DNA from 3 places in the Shewanella sp. Arc9-LZ genome. Region 1 is predicted to be linked to each of the others. Evidence: predicted binding sites of a transcription regulator. Region 1 holds the regulator's gene; each other region holds the start of a gene.

Evidence for each region. Region 1 encodes ArgR, which controls arginine synthesis, uptake and breakdown. Its sites were predicted from a motif close to ANTGAATANNTATTCANT; they were not measured.
Region 2: a site for ArgR is predicted at 2,004-2,021, ahead of GUY17_RS05715 (OadG family transporter subunit). Genes of this name have one in related genera too.
Region 3: a site for ArgR is predicted at 1,926-1,943, ahead of GUY17_RS05445 (YjiH family protein). Genes of this name have one in related genera too.

Annotation. Positions count from the first base shown of each region.
Region 1 covers NZ_CP048031.1:3,994,793-4,001,456, reverse strand. The annotation lists gene GUY17_RS17140 (iron ABC transporter permease) at 1-739, shown strand, start outside; gene GUY17_RS17135 (ABC transporter ATP-binding protein) at 739-1,773, shown strand; gene GUY17_RS17130 (Dyp-type peroxidase) at 2,250-3,188, shown strand; gene argR (transcriptional regulator ArgR) at 3,251-3,721, opposite strand; gene GUY17_RS17120 (META domain-containing protein) at 3,888-4,313, opposite strand; gene GUY17_RS17115 (hypothetical protein) at 4,436-4,654, shown strand; gene GUY17_RS17110 (GNAT family N-acetyltransferase) at 4,658-5,206, shown strand; gene GUY17_RS17105 (hypothetical protein) at 5,255-5,611, shown strand; gene GUY17_RS17100 (GNAT family N-acetyltransferase) at 5,774-6,361, opposite strand; gene metK (methionine adenosyltransferase) at 6,523-6,664, opposite strand, start outside.
Region 2 covers NZ_CP048031.1:1,321,353-1,328,016, forward strand. The annotation lists tRNA gene GUY17_RS05685 (tRNA-Ser) at 915-1,006, shown strand; tRNA gene GUY17_RS05690 (tRNA-Arg) at 1,029-1,105, shown strand; tRNA gene GUY17_RS05695 (tRNA-Arg) at 1,133-1,209, shown strand; tRNA gene GUY17_RS05700 (tRNA-Arg) at 1,239-1,315, shown strand; tRNA gene GUY17_RS05705 (tRNA-Ser) at 1,324-1,415, shown strand; tRNA gene GUY17_RS05710 (tRNA-Arg) at 1,489-1,565, shown strand; gene GUY17_RS05715 (OadG family transporter subunit) at 2,168-2,410, shown strand; gene oadA (sodium-extruding oxaloacetate decarboxylase subunit alpha) at 2,424-4,202, shown strand; gene GUY17_RS05725 (sodium ion-translocating decarboxylase subunit beta) at 4,212-5,342, shown strand; gene GUY17_RS05730 (CmpA/NrtA family ABC transporter substrate-binding protein) at 5,723-6,664, shown strand, end outside.
Region 3 covers NZ_CP048031.1:1,256,704-1,263,367, reverse strand. The annotation lists gene GUY17_RS05455 (peptidase U32 family protein) at 1-792, shown strand, start outside; gene GUY17_RS05450 (U32 family peptidase) at 802-1,743, shown strand; gene GUY17_RS05445 (YjiH family protein) at 2,111-3,463, shown strand; gene GUY17_RS05440 (PilZ domain-containing protein) at 3,621-3,986, shown strand; gene radA (DNA repair protein RadA) at 4,073-5,452, opposite strand; gene GUY17_RS05430 (PilZ domain-containing protein) at 5,881-6,664, shown strand, end outside.

The DNA of each region.
Region 1 (6,664 bases):
ATTTACAGCCTTTTTATTACCTTTCATTGTGTTGTGTGGATATGCTATCGATTATTTCAATGAAAGTTGGGATGTTCGATTTTGGCAGTATAGCCTAAACAGTTTATATATTGCCGCTATTGTCAGTGGTGTGTGCGTAGTCCTATCATTGATATTAATGTTTGTACGCCGTGTGAGTCCGCGACAAAGTGATCAGCTTCCCGCAAGATTGAGCAGTACTGGTTATGCTTTACCGGGAACGGTGTTGGCGATTGGTGTATTAGTACCTCTGACGCTTATCGACTTTGCGATTAACGATATTTACGATTGGTTTGGCGCCCAAGGCCCAGGTTTATTGCTGACTGGCAGCGTGTTTGCACTGATTTTTGCTTTTTGTGTTCGTTTTATTGCTATATCCATCGGCAGTTTAGAAAACAGTTATAAACGTATTTCCCCTTCTTTAGACATGGCGTGTATTACCTTAGGACGAACGCCTACTCAGCTACTATGGCGAGTACATTTGCCTTTATTACGCAAAGGGATTTTTGCCGGTGCTTTGTTAGTGTTTATTGAAAGCATGAAAGAATTACCCGCAGCGTTATTATTGCGTCCTATAGGATTTGAAAACTTGGCGACTTATGTTTTCCAATTTGTCTCAGATGAAAAACTAGAACATGGCGCATTGGCCGCTATTGTGATTGTGTTAGTTGGGCTTGTACCCTTGATTTATCTTAATCGCTCTTTGGAGCAACAAGGCTAATTATGTCAACCTTAACCATTGAAAATGTTTGCAGCGATTATCACGGTCAAGTGGTGTTGCGCCATTTAGATCTTACCTTGGCGCAAGGTGAAATTGTCGCATTATTAGGCCCCAGTGGCTGCGGCAAGACAACACTGCTGCGCGCGATTGCGGGCTTACAAGCCATTAGCCAAGGTTGCATCAGCATCAATGGGCAAACGCTGAGTGGTGATGGTGTGTTTGTTGCGAGCGAGCAACGTGGTGTGGGAATGATTTTTCAAGACTATGCCTTATTTCCGCACTTAACCGTGGCAGACAATATCTTATTTGGGGTTAACGAACTCAATCGTACTGCGCGGTTAGCTCGATTAGAAGAAATGCTCGAGTTGGTTAAATTAACCGGGTTGGCATCGCGTTACCCGCATGAATTATCAGGCGGTCAACAGCAACGAGTGTCGATTGCACGTGCATTGGCATATCAACCAGAATTATTATTGCTAGATGAACCTTTTTCCAATATCGATGCGCAAGTTCGTAACGATATGATGTTAGAAATTCGCGCCATATTGAAACAACGTAATGTCAGTGCCGTGTTTGTGACTCACAGTAAAGATGAAGCATTTGTGTTTGCAGATAAACTGGCTTTATTTAAGGATGGCGCCATTATTCAGCATGGTAAAGCCGAAACCTTATACAGTGCACCAACTGATCGCTACGTTGCCGACTTTTTAGGCGCAGGTAATTATTTACCTGTTACGGTCACCTCCAGCCATCAAGTGCACTATTCTTTGGGCGATCTTAGCAGCACAGAAGCATTGTCTTTACCTGTTGGCAGCCAAGGGCAATTATTATTGAGACCACAGCAAATTGAGTTACATCCTTGTATCAATGGCCGAGGATGCATTGTCGAAAGGCATTTCCTTGGTACGGTATGTCATTATCAGGTCCAAATTGGCGATGATATTTTGGACGTCAGTAGCCAATCAACGACGATAATGCCCGGTCAACGAGTGGACATAAATATTACAGCGCATCCACTGGTGATTTTTAATTAACTATCAATGCTGTAATTTTAATTGTCCAGCCTGTAGTGAACCTTAGTTCGGGGAAAGTGGTTATCAAATTCCCCTTTGTTTGCTAAAAGTGTTGCTAACAGTACGTTATTAACTTGTAATAACGCTGCTTTAAACACCCCAGCAATAAGATACTTACCTCATGCTTGCAAAATAATGGCTAATTTTACGATGACATAGGCTAAATATCTGATTTAGGGCTTACTTTTTGGCCCTTAACTCTAGTGAGTTCGTTAACAATTGTAATGAATGATCAAGCTGTTATCTGCACGAATATGAATACAATATGTATTACAAACGGGCTAAATGTGAGTACACTTCAAGTAATTTAAATTTGATTAAGTTAATCTAATGATTAGCTTAACTGGTAAGAGATGTTAATCGCCGTCGAATAACATCAAAACGTTAAATTATCACCGTTTAGGCCGACATTTAGTATTAAGATGGATGAAGTTAATATGGGTAACCAAGTTATGCCTCGTGAACAGTTAGGAATTTGCGCAGAAGGGAATTTACACAGTGTGTACTTGATGTTTAATGCCAACGATGGTGTTGAAGATCAGTTACGCCCATCTATTGCTAATGTAGCGCAGTATATTTATGAACTCACGGATCAATATGCCGACAGTGCTTTTAATGGCTTTGTGGGTATTGGGGCTAATTTTTGGGATACCTTTTATCCAGAATCTCGCCCTGCATTATTAAAACCTTTTCCGGCCATGAGTGAAGGTAACCGTGATGCACCTGCAATGGAATATGATCTGTTTATTCATATCCGTTGTGATCGCTATGATATTTTGCATCTTGTCGCCAATGAAATTAACCAAATGTTTGAAGATTTGGTCGAGTTAGTCGATGAGGAACGTGGCTTTCGCTTTATGGACAGTCGTGACTTAACTGGTTTTGTTGATGGTACTGAAAACCCTAAAGGACGCCATCGTCAACAAGTTGCACTTGTCGGTGATGAAGATCAAGAATTTGTCTCTGGTAGTTATGTTCATGTCCAAAAATACATGCATAACTTAAGTAAGTGGCATCGTTTACCGCTTAAAAAACAAGAAGATATTTTTGGTCGTACCAAAGTTGATGATATTGAGTATGAATCAGAAGATAAGCCATTAACCAGCCACACAAAACGAGTTAACTTAAAAGATCCACACGGTAACGCATTAGAAATTTTACGTCAAAGCATGCCATATGGTTCGATTAGAGAACAAGGATTGATGTTTATTTCAGTATGTCGTACACCGGATCACTTCGAACAAATGCTCCGCAGTATGGTGCACGGTGATGGTCACGGGAATCATGATCATTTGATGTTGTTTACTAAAGCGCTGACTGGATCGTCTTTCTTTGTGCCATCATTGGATTTTTTAACTCAATTTGATGATGCGTAAACGCCAGTTTTAGGTAATAAAAAAGCAATGCCATGGCATTGCTTTTTTATTGAAATGGTTTTTTATTCACTATAGTTGAATAAAGATCTAACCGTTTCTAATGTCTCATCAATGGTTTTAATACTTGCTGGACAGATGAAAATAGTATCATCACCGGCAATAGTACCTAATATCCCTTCTGGTTTGCCTATTGAGTCGAGCAAACGGGCGATTAATTGCGCAGCACCAGGGCTAGTTCTTACCACGATCATGGCTTGGTTATGATCGACATCCAATACCAAATTTTTAACTGGGCTACCCGCAGTAGGTACGCCTAGCTCGGCAGGGAGGCAATACACCATCTCTTGCTTAGCGTTGCGAGTGCGTACAGCACCAAATTTGCTGAGCATACGTGATACTTTAGATTGATTAATATTACCGAATCCTTCGGCTTGAAGCGCATTAACAATCTCGCTTTGGCTTCCAAAACGTTCTTCTTTGAGAATCGCTTTAAAAGTGCGTACGAGCTCATCCTGATTTCTTGTCGCTGGCATAGTGATAATTCATCTTATAGTTGTTATTCAAAAATCTAGCACATTTTGAATAGATTGACTTATTAAGTCAAGAAAGAATCAGATTTATTGAATAAAAATTCATTTTTTAATGGAACTTTAAACTGACACTAATAACTAATCCGGCGACTCATTTAAACCATAGGCTTTAGGATAAGGGTAACGATTGTTTTGTCAGTACCAATAGCGTATCACCATTTATAGACAATAGATTGAGTTTTCCTTTAGAGAAATCAACTTGTTCTACCAATGAAATCGCTTGCATCAGTTCAGCTTCTTGGGTGATTAAACTATCGATACAGGCTTTCATAGTCGAACCTGATGGTGCAAGTTGAAGCAAGTGACCTTGTTGGGCGTAACGACCAAAAAATTGATTACAGCTATTATTACCTGTCAGTTCACCGTTTGGAGCAAAAACTAAATTTGCTGGGCTATTATTAATGGTAGGAGTGTCGAGGACGACTTCTACATGCCAAGTACCAATTAATTGTTCATTTGAGACAATTTGAGTGTGGCTTTGACAAGCACTAAGGCCTAAAAATATAACAGTGGCGCCGAGAATATGCTTTATCATGTTGAGAGATTTCCATATACCAAAAAATTGCCGTTATTCTACTACTTGAGTGTGAATAAGAGCGTAAATAATTGTAATGTTTTGGATTAATGAACATTATTTAACGTATTAAAGAGTCGCAAATGATCAAATTAGTTAAAGTGTTACATTTCGTCGGTTTAATCATGTTGTTGGTGGGTGTCGGCTTATATTGGCAAAGTGATATCGGTCAACAAGTCAGTGGGATGTTGGTCATTGCTTCACTCATTGGCGTGGGAACACTAATTATGTCTCCGCTGCCCGTTGCGCTAGTGATAGAATGGGCTAAGAAACAATCTCCCAATTCAGGGTCAAAGGAATAATCATTGTCATTTATTATCCGTAAGGCGTTATTAACCGATGTTGCTGCTATTGTGCAGTTAGAACGAGCCCATGTTGATGATGAGTTGGTAGGTTCAAATAGCCAACTTCATGCTCATTCATTTACCAAAGCAGAGGTGAGCCAGTTGATAAATCAACATTGGTTTATCGTAGCTGAAGAGCAAGGGGTGATCATTGGATATGTGATGGCGGCAAAATGGTCATTTTTTTCCTCGCAACCATTGTACCGACATATTATTCAAAAACTTAAGTTTGCCGATTTAAATGGACAAGCTTTATCGACGACTAACACGTGCCAATATGGACCCGTTTGGATACAAGAATCAAAACGCGGCCAGGGAGTTTTTTCGGCGCTGGTTACCGAATTAAAAAAACAAGTGGCAGATACCTTTCCATTTATGGTGACGTATGTTGCCGCTGACAATGCGCGTTCGTTGGCAGCACATCAACAAAAAGCCGCAATGACAGAGATTGATCAATTTCGTTTTGAACAACGTGATTATTGTTTACTGGCCACAGCTAATATTACGTGATCGTTATACTAAGGGGTGTTGATAAAGTGGTTATTTATGAGGAATATTATGAGTACTAACTTTGAAGCACTCTTTTCACCCTATTTGGATTTAAGATTATCTGCATTTGACAATATGAAGCTAATAGCCGCGGTGTTGACTGATGCGACAGAGTTGTATGAGTGTGTTGAAGCCGATTTACAAAATCCAGATGATCCGCAATTGCAGCAATCGGGGTATTTTGTGCGCTGGCAAGACATGTGGCTATTTTGTGGCGTAACCAATAATTATCAAGCAGCGATTACGCTATTTACCGATGTCGAGCGGATTAACTTAGCGTCTATCAGTGTCAAAGTAGTGCCCGTAATGACAATGCAACAAGTGTCGTTTATGTGTATTGAAAGTTCACATTTCGATCATTGTTAACGAGTTCGATCACCTTGTACTTATGCTGACTTAGTTTGATTACGCTTAAGTCTATTTGGGCTAAATTTATTGGTGTGCAATAGCCTTGAGAGGCTTTAATACGATCTAGATTTTGTCTGAGTTTGGCTCATTGATCTTATTGAGTTAGATTATTAATCTAGATTATTTATCGGGATCATTGAGCTGCATCAACACTAGTGGTCGTTGTTCACTGTGATAGCGACGATACAACTGAGTGATGTCTGCTGGTATCGCTGATAAATCATTTTGACCTATCACGACATTTTGATCTATAACGATAAAGTGCTGCTGTTGATATAAGCCAATTAACCACGGATGAGCAAACAAGAAGCAATTTTTAGCGGTTAATTTGGGCGCGATAAATTTCAATAACTGAGTTGAAAGCTGTTGTCCACGGTAGTCAGGGTGAACCAATAATCCATTGATTAATTGATATTGGCCAATAGGTTTAACTCTTACCGCAGCGATTATTTTTTGCTGGCTTATATCAACTTCATCAGTAGCTGGTGGGCTTAGATGATGAATGACAGCCACAGACTCTTTCTGAGCTAATCGAGCATACGGCATATGTTGACGATAGAATAACTTGATTGCAGACCACTGTTTAATGGCTGGCAAGTTAATGGCTGGAATGTTAGTAACAGGGCTGTTTATCGCACAGGGGTTAGTTGCCGTTGATGGCTGGTGGTTTGCTGTTATCTTTGTGTTTAGCCAAGTGGGTTGATACATAATCTGAGCCATTGTTGAGATTAAATGTTGAGATTAAATGTTTAGATCAAATCATTGTATTGCCAATGATAGATAAAATAAAACCGCCAGTTGGCGGTTTTATTTTTTATCGTGTTAGCTTAATACAGACACTAGCTTAAGACGATAATTATGCTGGCTGATTATAAACCTGCATCTGCACGAAGTGCTTCAGCTTTATCAGTCGCTTCCCAAGGGAAGATATCTCGGCCAAAGTGGCCATAAGCAGCAGTTTGCTGATAGATTGGGCGTGCCAAATCTAGCATTGCTGTTAAGCCGTATGGA
Region 2 (6,664 bases), 2.2 Mb from region 1:
CATCAAACGGTCATTTGTTTATGCGATTGCTTCAATTAAAAGACCCGCTAGTTACGTGTCATTTCGCTGGGTTAACCCAAATACAGAGCTAAATTTAGAACCAAATTCAAATAATAACGAGTCAATTTAAATATGAGTGACCAGTAAACATTCTACGCTTATCAATTTACCCATCTGTTATTCTGCGTTGAGGTTACATTAGCTCTAGCGTAGAGTACCTCACAGCTCCAATTTAAGGTTGTTGGTGTAAGCAGGACAATTTCCCCTTAAGTTGATACAAGACTGAAGTGGAATGAATGAGGCTCTCACAAAGCACTTTTTAACACACTGATTCAGTTTGTTAAACGCATCCATAAATGAGTCGTCATTTATTTACCATCTGACTAACGTATTTATTTTACTCGTGTTGAATTATCACTGGATGCTATTTGTAGCTAACAATTGGTATCAAACCATTTTTTTTAACGAGTCATTATTTAAATGTGCTTAATTCATCTTGATTATAGCGTTGTAATGGGAATCGTTGATCAATACAAATCCCATCGTAATCTCGTGCAAGCTATAGCAAATTAACCTTCCTAAATGGCATTATGCGGCTATTGTCGATATTGGTTAATATGATGTTGAATTGTAATAGTGAGTATAAATCACCCAATGACTAGGCTAGGTTGTTTAAATCAACGATGTGTTTAATTATATCTTTGGTTAAAAACCTTAAAATGCTTGTCGGACGAACAGAGGTTTAATGAGATTATGTCTGTAAATTAAAAAGAATATTCATCAAAAAACGACTGTTTTCATCAGGATTTGAGTCTATTATCTCCAATGTGCTTAAAAACACTCCAAATGAAGTTAGGTTTCCTAAAAAGGGTTTGACTTATTTTCATCAAACAGTAATATGTGCGCCAAGAAACGGAGAGGTGGCCGAGTGGCCGAAGGCGCTCCCCTGCTAAGGGAGTATGGGCTTTAAATCCCATCGAGGGTTCGAATCCCTCCTTCTCCGCCATTTCTTACAATAGATATACGATGCGGATGTAGCTCAGCTGGATAGAGTACCTGGCTACGAACCAGGCGGTCGGAGGTTCGACTCCTCCCATCCGCACCATTATTTATTAAAGTGTTAAACATGAATGCGCGTGTAGCTCAGCTGGATAGAGTACCTGGCTACGAACCAGGCGGTCGGAGGTTCGAATCCTCCCACGCGCACCATTTCATGTTTCACTAAAAACCCAATTTATGCGCGTGTAGCTCAGCTGGATAGAGTACCTGGCTACGAACCAGGCGGTCGGAGGTTCGACTCCTCCCACGCGCACCATATATTGCGGAGAGGTGGCCGAGTGGCCGAAGGCGCTCCCCTGCTAAGGGAGTATGGGCTTTAAATCCCATCGAGGGTTCGAATCCCTCCTTCTCCGCCATTCATTAAATAACGTCACGCACATGAAGTGCAGACGATAGCATTATTTATGAATGGCTTGTTTTACCGATTTTGCGCGTGTAGCTCAGCTGGATAGAGTACCTGGCTACGAACCAGGCGGTCGGAGGTTCGACTCCTCCCACGCGCACCATAATAAAAAGGCCCTGCATCAATGCAGGGCTTTTTTTTTGCTTAATTTTCATTGTCTTTCTCATCTTACTGCAACCGCTTTATCTCATAAAAATTTGATTTTCACATCTTTATTCACTTATTACTCATGTCATGTTTAATCATCTATTTCATCAATTTGTTAAACCAATAAAGTGTGAGTGATTTTTATCATTGAATTATGAATTTGTTAATTTTAAAGTGAATATAGTGATTTTATTGATGATTCATCAGGTTATTATCATTTTTTTTATATTTTATTGATTTTTTTTAATTGGCTCTCTCTATTTTGGTAAGACCAATTTACAAAAAGATAGCATTGTTGGTGTAAATTGTTTATATTTTGTGACAGGATTTTAGGTTTACAAACTCAGTTTGCGGTTTTTACCATGAAATACAACTTCATTGAATAAGTGTTGAGTTTGAATATTTATGCTTCTTGAGTAGTCAAGTTATGTCTGTAGTCGTTAAGGATGTTGTTGTCTTGGTGCACGTTTTGTGACATTGCACCGTGATAGCACATTGAGGGACGGTACAGAATAGTCAACGTATTGGTTTGATGTTTAACAGATAAAGTGAGGACACATGACATCGATATCTGAGCAGTTATCCGATGCGCTAGGCATTATGGTAATGGGCATGGGCTTAGTATTTATTTTTTTGAGTATCTTAATCATCGGTATTGGCATTGTTGCCAAGCTTTTTCCGGCCCCAGTAGAGGTTCCTACGCTAGCAACGGTAAGTGCTAATGTGCCTAAACATACCGTCTTAGACCCTAAGTTGGTTGCCGCTATTACCTCTGCGATACATCAATACCGCGCGAAATAAATTTGGAGTCATTATGAGCAAGCCATTAGCATTAACCGATGTCGTCCTGCGTGACGCACACCAATCATTATTGGCAACACGTTTACGTATTGACGATATGTTACCTATAGCACCGTTATTAGATAAAGTAGGCTTCTGGTCACTTGAGTCTTGGGGCGGCGCAACTTTTGATTCATGCATTCGTTATTTAGGCGAAGATCCATGGGATCGTATTCGCGAATTGAAAAAATCCATGCCTAATACCCCGCAACAAATGTTGCTTCGAGGCCAAAATTTATTAGGTTATCGACATTATGCTGATGATGTCGTTACGCGTTTTGTAGAACGAGCTCATACCAATGGCGTTGATGTATTTCGTATCTTCGACGCAATGAATGATGTCCGTAATCTTGAAACCGCGGTTAAAGCGGTTAAAAACGTGGGCGGCCATGCCCAAGGCACCATTTCATTTACCACTAGCCCTGTTCACAACATTGATACTTGGGTTGATATGGCTAAACGCCTAGAAGACATGGGCGCAGATTCTTTATGTATTAAAGATATGGCGGGTTTACTTAAGCCAATGCAAGCTTATGACCTCATTAGCCGCTTAAAATCACAAACGGACTTAATGGTGTCGATGCATTGTCATGCTACAACGGGCCTAAGCAGCGCTACATATCAAAAAGCGATTGAAGCGGGCGTTGATGTGCTTGATACCGCAATATCTTCAATGAGCCAAACCTACGGCCACAGCGCTACCGAAACGTTAGTGGCAATGGTTGAAGATACCGACAGGGCAACCGGTTACGATATGGTGTTGCTAGAAGAGATAGCAGCCTATTTTCGTGAAGTGCGTAAAAAATACGTCCGTTTTGAAGGTGCACTAAAAGGCATTGATTCACGTATTTTACGTGCTCAAGTACCTGGCGGCATGCTAACCAATATGGAAAATCAATTAAAAGAGCAGGGCGCAGCAGACAAAATGGATGCCGTGCTTGAAGAGATCCCGCGGGTACGTGAAGATCTTGGTTTCTTACCTCTCGTTACCCCAACATCGCAAATTGTTGGCTCACAGTCGGTGATCAATGTGCTGATGGGTGAGCGTTACAAGTCGATGACCAAAGAGACCGAAGGTGTACTAAAAGGTGAATATGGTGCGACGCCAGCGCCAGTTAATGCAGAACTACAAGCCAGAGTGCTAAAAGGCGAACAGCCAATTACGTGTCGCCCAGCCGATTTAATTGCACCAGAATTAGATAAATTACGTGTCGAGCTTGCCGAAGCCGCCAAAGAGCAGGGCTTTAGTTTAGCTGCAGAATCAGATGACGATGTAATGACTTATGCGTTGTTCAATCAAATTGGTCTTAAGTTTCTTAAAAATCGCGGCAATCCGGATGCGTTTGAACCTGTCCCAAGTGCAGATGATTTACAAGTGAAAGCCGATAAAGGCCCACAAACCTATACCGTCGATGTCGATGGTCAACATTTTGTGGTCGAAGTGAGTGAAGGTGGTGAGATTGGTCACATCGCGCCAGCATCAGCTGCACCTATTACGGCAGCGTCTGCAACGGTCGCCTCAGCGCCTACGGGTGAGATTAAGTGCACCATGGCCGCGCCGTTATCGGGAAATATTTTCAAAGTGTTAGTCAGTAATGGTCAAGCGGTTAAAACCGGTGAAGTGATCATTATCCTGGAGGCGATGAAAATGGAAACCGAAATTCGTGCTCAACAAGATGGTGTTGTAACTCAGTTAGCGGTTAAGCAGGGTGACAGTGTAACTGTAGGTTCAACATTGTTGTCATTAGCATAAGAGGTCGAAATGGAAGGATTATTGGCTTTTTGGGCTGAAACGGGTGTCGCTAACTTTACTGGTGGCCAACTGCTAATGATGGCTGTTGGTTGTTTATTGTTATTTCTAGCGGTAATTAAAGGATTTGAACCGTTATTGTTATTACCTATCGGATTTGGCGCCATATTAGCCAACATTCCTAATGCAGGTTTTACCGATGAAGGTGGCTTACTGTATTACGCTTACCATGTCGGGATTGAGACTGGGGTATTCCCATTGCTCATCTTCATGGGGGTGGGTGCATTAACTGATTTTGGTGCGCTAATTGCTAACCCTAAAACACTATTGTTAGGGGCTGCGGCGCAATTTGGGATTTTTGCCACTTTACTTGGTGCTATTGCCTTAAATTGGGTACCTGGGTTTGAGTTTAGTATGCAAGATGCTGCAGCTATTGCCATTATTGGTGGAGCAGATGGTCCAACGGCAATTTTCTTAGCCTCTAAACTAGCGCCTGAATTGTTAGGGGCGATTGCTGTTGCTGCATATTCATACATGGCGTTAGTGCCATTAATTCAGCCGCCGATCATGAAACTGCTAACCACTAAAGCCGAACGTGAAATTAAAATGGAACAATTGCGTGAAGTCAGTAAGAAAGAGAAGATTATCTTTCCACTGATGGTGCTAGGATTAACCATTTTATTTTTACCTGCAGCAACCCCATTAATTGGCATGTTCTGTTTGGGCAATTTAATGCGCGAATCGGGCGTAGTGGATCGTTTATCGAAAACGGCGCAAAACGAGTTAATCAACATAGTGACTATCTTTTTAGGTCTTGCTGTTGGGTCTAAGCTATCAGCAGATCAATTTCTGCGTATCGAAACGCTAGGTATTTTAATCCTTGGCGCGGTTGCGTTTAGTATTGGTACTGCTTCTGGGGTATTGATGGCTAAATTAATGAGTAAGCTCTCTGGCGGAAAAATTAACCCACTTATCGGTGCAGCAGGCGTTTCTGCTGTGCCAATGGCTGCACGAGTAGTGAATAAGGTAGGTTTAGAGGCTAACAACCAAAACTTCTTACTCATGCATGCTATGGGACCTAACGTAGCAGGTGTGCTAGGCAGTGCTGTTGCTGCAGGTGTTTTGCTGGCAGTACTAGGCTAAAACTTACCAGATGATTCAAAAGCCAATGCCTTTGCGTTGGCTTTTTTGTTTTTATCTACTGGTACAAAATTACTTATACCTCTTTTGATGCATATTGGTGCACTTAAACTGTTTTATTGCACTGTCGTAGCATTACGTTACTTAATTGTTAAAATTAAAGTTATTTAAAATCAACCTGTTAATGTTTTGGCATGAAAAATGGATAGCAAAGGTTGTATATTTGATGAGCCATATCAAGTCTTTTTAGACAGTACAGGTTATCAATTTTACAACTAACTGACTGATAAATAATATTTAATAAATTCAATTTTAGCAAAGGCGCTATCGAGATATTCCTAAATGGATATCCGAAGCGCCTTTTTTTATTGTCAATTTTCATAATGGGGAAAAATATGAACTGGAAAATATCGTTAACTCAGCAGATTAAGTCTTTATTACTGGGGGTCAGTATTGGGGCAAGTTTGTGTATCAACACTGTAAGTGCCGAAGTGGGCTTTCCTGAAAAAGAAGAGCTCAGGTTTGGTTTTATCAAATTAACTGATATGGCACCTATTGCGGTTGCTTATGAAAAAGGTTATTTCGAAGAAGAAGGTTTATACGTCACGATTGAAGCGCAGGCAAATTGGAAAGTGTTACTCGATGGTGTGATTGATGGTCGATTAGATGGGGCCCACATGTTAGCGGGTCAACCTATTGCTGCAACAATTGGTTACGGTACTAAAGCGCACATTATTACCCCATTTTCGATGGATTTAAATGGTAACGCAATTACGGTATCAAACGACGTTTGGGCCAAAATGAAGCCGCACATTGCTAAACAGGCAGACGGTTTTCCCGTTCATCCCATTAAAGCTGATGCATTAAAGCCCGTAGTAGAAGAATTTAAAGCGGCTGGTAAGCCATTTAATATGGGTATGGTGTTTCCGGTTTCTACACATAACTATGAATTGCGTTACTGGTTAGCCGCTGGTGGGATTCATCCTGGGTTTTACGCACCTCATAAAGGAGATACATCAGGGCAGATTGATGCACAAGCTTTGCTGTCGGTAACTCCGCCCCCACAAATGCCCTCGACACTGGAAGCGGGCACAATTAATGGCTATTGCGTTGGTGAGCCCTGGAATCAGCAAGCTGTGTTTAAAGGCATTGGTGTACCTGTGGTGACCGATTATGAAATTTGGAAAGATAATCCTGAAAAAGTGTTTGGTATTACAGCCGAGTTTGCCGAAAAATATCCAAATACCACTATACGCCTTACTCGTGCGTTGATCCGCGCCGCTAAATGGTTAGACGACAATAACAATGCTAACCGCCCAGAAGCG
Region 3 (6,664 bases), 2.2 Mb from region 1:
CCCGGCGAAGAACAGCGCTGGTATCAGGCCGTTGATTTAGCCGCACAATTAGAAATGGATGCCCTCATCGTAGCTGACTTATCATTACTCGATTATGCCCACCAGCATTATCCGCACCTTCCGCTACATTTATCGGTACAAGCCAGCGCCACAAACTTAGGGGCTCTGTCATTTTATCAACAAGCTTTTAATATCGAACGAGCAGTATTGCCACGAGTGTTGTCGATTAAACAGGTTAGAGATTTAGCTAAAGTGAGCCCTGTTGAGCTTGAAGTATTTGCTTTTGGTAGTTTATGTATCATGGCTGAAGGACGCTGCCATTTATCATCATATGTAACAGGACAATCACCTAATACCGGCGGCTCATGTTCCCCGGCTAATCATGTGCGCTGGCAAGATTCTGGCAGCGATAAATTGACCCGACTCAATAATGTATTAATCGATAAAGCTGATGCGAACCAACAACTGGGTTATCCAGTGGTCTGTAAAGGCCGTTATGTTGCTGAGTACGATCATGATGCAAAGTATTTACTGGAGTCACCTACCAGTTTAAACACCTTAAGCTTGTTACCCGAGCTCGCCCAAGCGGGAATTAAATCACTTAAAATAGAAGGACGTCAGCGAAGCCCTGCTTACGTCAGCCAAGTCACCCACGTTTGGCGTAGCGCTATCGACACTTATTTAGCCAACCCCGAGTCTTTTTGCGAGCAACCACAATGGTCGCAAGCGTTAGCAAAAGTATCCGAAGGACAAATCACTACATTGGGCGCTTATGAGCGTCAATGGCAATAAGGTTTTACAATGAAAATATCTCTCGCTCCAATTAGTTACTGCTGGTCAAAATCTGACGTTGAGCACTTTTATCAGCAAGTAGCATTGAGTAACATCGATACCGTTTATTTAGGTGAAACCGTATGTAGCCGCCGCCGTGAACTGAAGTTTAACGACTACCTAGATCTCGCCAATATGCTTAAGTCTCATGGCAAACATGTGGTGTTATCAACCATGGCTTTGATAGAAGCGCAATCTGAGCTTAATGAACTGAAACGAGCTATTAATAATGGTGATTTTAGTATCGAAGCGAATGATATGGCTGCAGTACATTATGCGCACCAAGCGAAAGTCCCCTTTGTGTGTGGGCCAACAATCAATAATTACAATCGGACCAGTCTTGATTTATTGCACCAAAAAGGGATGTACCGTTTTGTCATGCCTTGTGAATTATCACAGCAGTGGTTAAACACCGTCATTAATCAAGGCGATAAACCCGCTTTTGAAATAGAGGTGCTCGGTCACGGCTATTTACCCTTGGCACATTCTGCACGCTGTTTTACCGCCAAACATTACCAATTGCCAAAAGATAAGTGTCAAACTATTTGCCAACGCCATAGCAAAGGCTTACTGGCTCAAACTCAAGAGTCACAACCGTTACTCCGCTTAAATGGCATTCAAACTCAATCTGCGGCGCAGGTAAACCTGATTAACCAAATTCCACAAATGATAGACATGGGGATTGATTATTGGCGTATATCCCCCAATAAATTAGCCGATATAACGATGGGTTCAGAACTTGCTGATGTATTAACACAAATAACAGAAGAGCCGCTTAATAGTAAATCGCTAATTAATAAACAGTTTAACGACAATAAACAGGCATCGATTATCAATCATCATTGCAATGGCTATTGGTTAGGGTTACCGGGCATGGACTATTCCCTTGAGCCCAATACTCCAGCGCGTTAACCTTATAAACGCTACTTGATAGCCATTAATAAAAGTGGTCATGAACCGTCATCATATCCATGTTTATTAATGGCATACAAACCATAAAAAAGTGCTAGATCCAAAGATAACACACACCCGCAACAAAGTTTCAACAGGCTGATTAAATTAGATTTTAACCATATACCCCGACACTTTCTTAAAGTAAATATCTACTCACATTTAACTAATATCTATTCGATTAAGTTATCATTTTACATAAAGCAAATAAGGGGGTAACCTTGCCTACCCAAAAAAACAACTGAATGGACATTCAATTTTGGTCCATAATAAACAGTTGGGTAGCACAGCTGGCCAACTTAGAACACATAAGTAAGGTGTATTTAACGTGACACATAAAAAACATAACATTAAAACAATTCTCACCTTTATTATTCCGTCACTGATTGGCTTGTTACTGTTTATGACGCCTATCAATGTCGAAGGTTCGATTACCATTCCGATTGCAATCATCTCAAAAGCGTTGCAAAGCCAAATGGGCAGTTCGATTCAGCTTATTGTTACCTGCATTGTAGTATTAATGGCATTGGCCTCGTTACTCACACAGCTCATTAATCCTAAATTCGTGCGTAAAAGTACTTTTTTACGCACTTTACTGAAAGTGAATTTATTTTGGTTAGCGGTGCGCATTCTAGGCGCAATTTTTATCGTCATGGTTTATTTGCAAGTGGGTCCCGAAGCGATTATTTCATCGGCCACGGGTGGCTTAGTTCTGAATGATTTAGTACCTGTACTATTTTCAGTATTTATTTTTGCTGGCATGTTATTACCGCTATTGCTCAATTTTGGTTTATTGGAGTTTTTTGGCACATTATTAACCAAAGTAATGCGCCCAATATTCAATTTACCTGGTCGCAGTGCTATTGACTGCATGGCATCTTGGTTAGGCGATGGCAGTGTGGGCATTTTAATGACCACTAAACAATACGAAACCCGTTTCTATACTGCACGCGAAGCTGCTGTTATTGGTACAACCTTTTCTGCCGTGTCGATAACCTTTAGCTTAGTGGTGATATCACAGGTCAAACTTGAGCACTTGTTTGTGCCGTTCTATCTGACAGTGTGCTTAGCTGGTTTTGTTGCTGCAATAATAGTCCCTAAATTACCGCCGCTATCATGGAAGAAAGATCTGTATATTGATAATACCCCTCGCCATGAAGATGACGAAACGATCCCAGCCAATCATGGTGTGTTTTCGTGGGGATTTGATCAAGCAATGCAACGCGCATCTTCTGCAGGCGGCATTAAGCATGTGCTAACTGAAGGGATTAAAAACGTTGTCGATATGATATTCGGGGTTATCCCTGTTGTTATGGCTATTGGTACCGTTGCATTAGTGTTGGCTGAGCATACGCCTATTTTTAATTACTTAGGTATGCCATTTATTCCGCTGTTAGAACTGCTGCATATTCCCGAAGCTACCGAAGCCTCGAAAACGATTGTGGTAGGGTTTGCCGATATGTTTATCCCATCCATTTTGGCCAGCTCTATAGAATCAGATTTGACCCGTTTTGTTATTGCTGCTTTATCGGTTACTCAGCTTATTTATATGAGCGAGGTAGGTGCTCTTTTAATTGGTAGTAAAATACCGGTTAACTTTTTTGAGCTATTCGTTATCTTTATTCTACGAACCTTAGTAACACTACCGATTATTGCATTAATGGGTCATTTACTCATTTAGTTAAAGTCAGTATATATAACCACTCAAAATAACCAGGGAGCGCAATGCGCTCCTTTTTTAAACTAAATATTCTCAGCGTAATCGAGATAAATCGAGTATGCTTAAACAATAAACACTGACTATGTGTCTTTGCGATATTGATTACTAAGGGCAAACTATGGACGACAGACGTAAATTTTCTCGTATTTTTTTTGCAGCCAGTGCTCATCTCGCGCAAACAGAACAAACTTGGCGCACTAAAATTTTAGATTTAAGTCTTAACGGTGCATTAGTAGAATTACCATCTGGGTATACAGGTCAACTCAATAGCATTTTAACCTTAGAGTTTGTGTTACCCGACTCTGATATTGAACTCAAAATGGAAGCGGCAATTGTCCATAAAACCCCAGAACACCTGGGCTTAAAGTGTACTCACATTGACGTTGACAGCATTACCCACCTGCGCCGAATTATTGAACTCAACATAGGCGATGCTGAGTTATTAGATCGTGAGCTTACGTCGTTAATCACTCCAGCGCCTTAAGCTTTCAGATATACCGAAAAATGCAAAAAAGGTAAGTCAATGACTTACCTTTTTTATGCTCAAGTTTTGCTTTTAGCAACCGAGGGTTAATTAATTAACTCAAGCAGCTCATGGATAGTTTTCACTGGAATAATTTTTGCCCCAAGCCCTTCCATGGTTTTGTGATAATTACGAAATGGGATAAAAATCTCTGTAAAACCATGTTGTGCAGCTTCTTTGACTCTCGGCACACCACTATCAATTGGGCGCACATCGCCATTCAAACTCAACTCGCCCATAATACAAGTGGTTCTTGGCACGACAAAGTCATTTAAACTGCTCAGTAATGCCGTAACAAGCGCTAGATCGATGCAGGTTTCTGACTCATCAATTTTTAAACCGCCCACTATATTAAAAAATGTATCATGAAAAATTTTGGTTTTAGTATGCTTACGTAAAATACCGGTTAACATTTTAATCCGATTCATGTTTAAGCCCACACACACTCGTTGTGGAAACTCAGATTCAGTCTCGGTGGTTAAACATTGTATTTCCAATAGTAAATTACGGTTACCTTTACGAATACAAGTGATGGTCGAGCCCGGCGATTCGGTGGTTGAACCCGATAAAAATATTTCACTTGGGTTATCAACACTGATCATACCGCGTTCACTCATGCGGAATATCCCCACGGTATCAACATCACCAAAACGGTTTTTATTGGCGCGCAAGGTACGAATTTGCCCGTCGTTGGTGTCGATATGTAGCAATGAATCTACGATATGAACCAAGGTTTGCGGGCCTGCTATTTCGTTATTTTTATTTACGTGAGCAATAATGAACATGGTGACATTATTTTTTTTACAATATTGAGTAAATGCTTGAGCCGCCGTTTTAACTTGTGAAGGCGACCCCGGACTGCCATTGGCCGCATCAGTGACAACCGCTTGAATAGAGTCAATGACAGCAAACTTGATTTGCTTGGCTTCTAATTCTTCAATAATGGCTTCTACACTGGTTTCAGACAGCAGAAACAAGTTATCTTCGTTATAATTAAGCTTTAAACGATTAACACGGTTTTTGAACTGAGATAATGATTCTTCTGCAGTACAGTACAGTGAAGCCATAGATTGTGACATCCGAGCGACCAAATCAGACAGTAATGTTGTTTTACCAGCTCCTGGGTCACCGGAAATAATATTCACCGATCCCGTCGTTAAACCACCACTGAGCACTCTATCTAATTCACCGATTTCAGTCAGTCTTTTTTCGGCATCTTGTGATTCAACTTCACTGAGTTTTTTAGAGCCCCCCCCCACAGCACCAGCGTATCCCAATACCGATGAACGTGAAGTTGAACTCTTTGAGGCCGACAGTTTCATTTCCACCAAAGAATTCCACGCACCACAACGACACTGTCCCTGCCAACGCGGATAATCCAGGCCACAATCGTCACAAACAAATGCCATTTTTGGAGCTTTCGCCATGTTAGTTCCTAGGTTGCAAATCAATTAGTACTTTTATGACCCATGTCACTCAGTCTACGAATCAATAAAGCATCATTGTTAGAAATTTCTTTACTGCCTAAACCTCACATCGAACGAATCAAATATGACGGTTTAGGCAACTCATAAGTATAATAATAACAACGATCTTTAGTCAGAGTCTTGCCAATGATTAAAATATTGTCCACACTCATGTAAACAAACTGTAAAAATCAATAAACAAACGTTACATCAATACAGCATTACCATTAATACGCTATGTTAGTCTTCGTTTCAGAGTAATTAACAACGATATCATTTGTGCATACCTATCGAACAACATTGAAATGTATATTACTATAAAGATCAGCACTTTCTTGCCGATAAAATTATCAGCCAGGCTCACAATAAGCATTTAAAACGATAAAATAATGAGTTTAGATAACCACAGGGCATTAATCGAACAACTAAAACCACTGATCATGGAACCTGATTTTCAGGACGTATTTGAACAGTTAACTGTTGACGAATCTAATTCAACCCGTTTTCTATTGAAAATGGAGCTAAACCGTATCTCATCTTTATGTACACGAATTATAGATTTACGAGATAAAACGGAACTGCCATGCGAAGAAGTTGTCATCGCTAACCAAAGATATTTTCTAGACGAACCCGCTAAAGAAGCACTGCTACAAGCACTACCATTATACCGCAACAAATATACCTTAGGTGTATACGAGCACGTTATAAAAGCGCATAAACTGCGACGCCTGAAACTCAGAGAAAATGTTTCAATTGAGGTTGTCGACGAGGAAAATCCATTTTTAGTGCCTGGTGTTGTACTTGGCAGCTACTTTAATCGCTGTGAAGAACGAATGAATTATAGCATTCGAATTATGGTTTCTCAGCAAGGCATAACCGAAGTCAATGGCGCAACGCTAGATTTATCTGTCGGCGGCGCTCGCATTAAGTTGCCATTAAAACATCATTTAGACCAAGATAAACCTTTGCGAGTAAAACTACTTGAACTCAGCGATGAATTTTATCTAGATGATCTAAAGCATGGTGTTGAATATCAAATAGTGGATATTCAAAACAAAGATGATAGTGCTATTTTTAGATTGAAAAGATTGGGTGGTGGAGAAGCATTAGACACTTTGTTATCACAGCTTATCCGAGGTTATAAGTTCCGTTATAAAGTCGATGTCAACGACG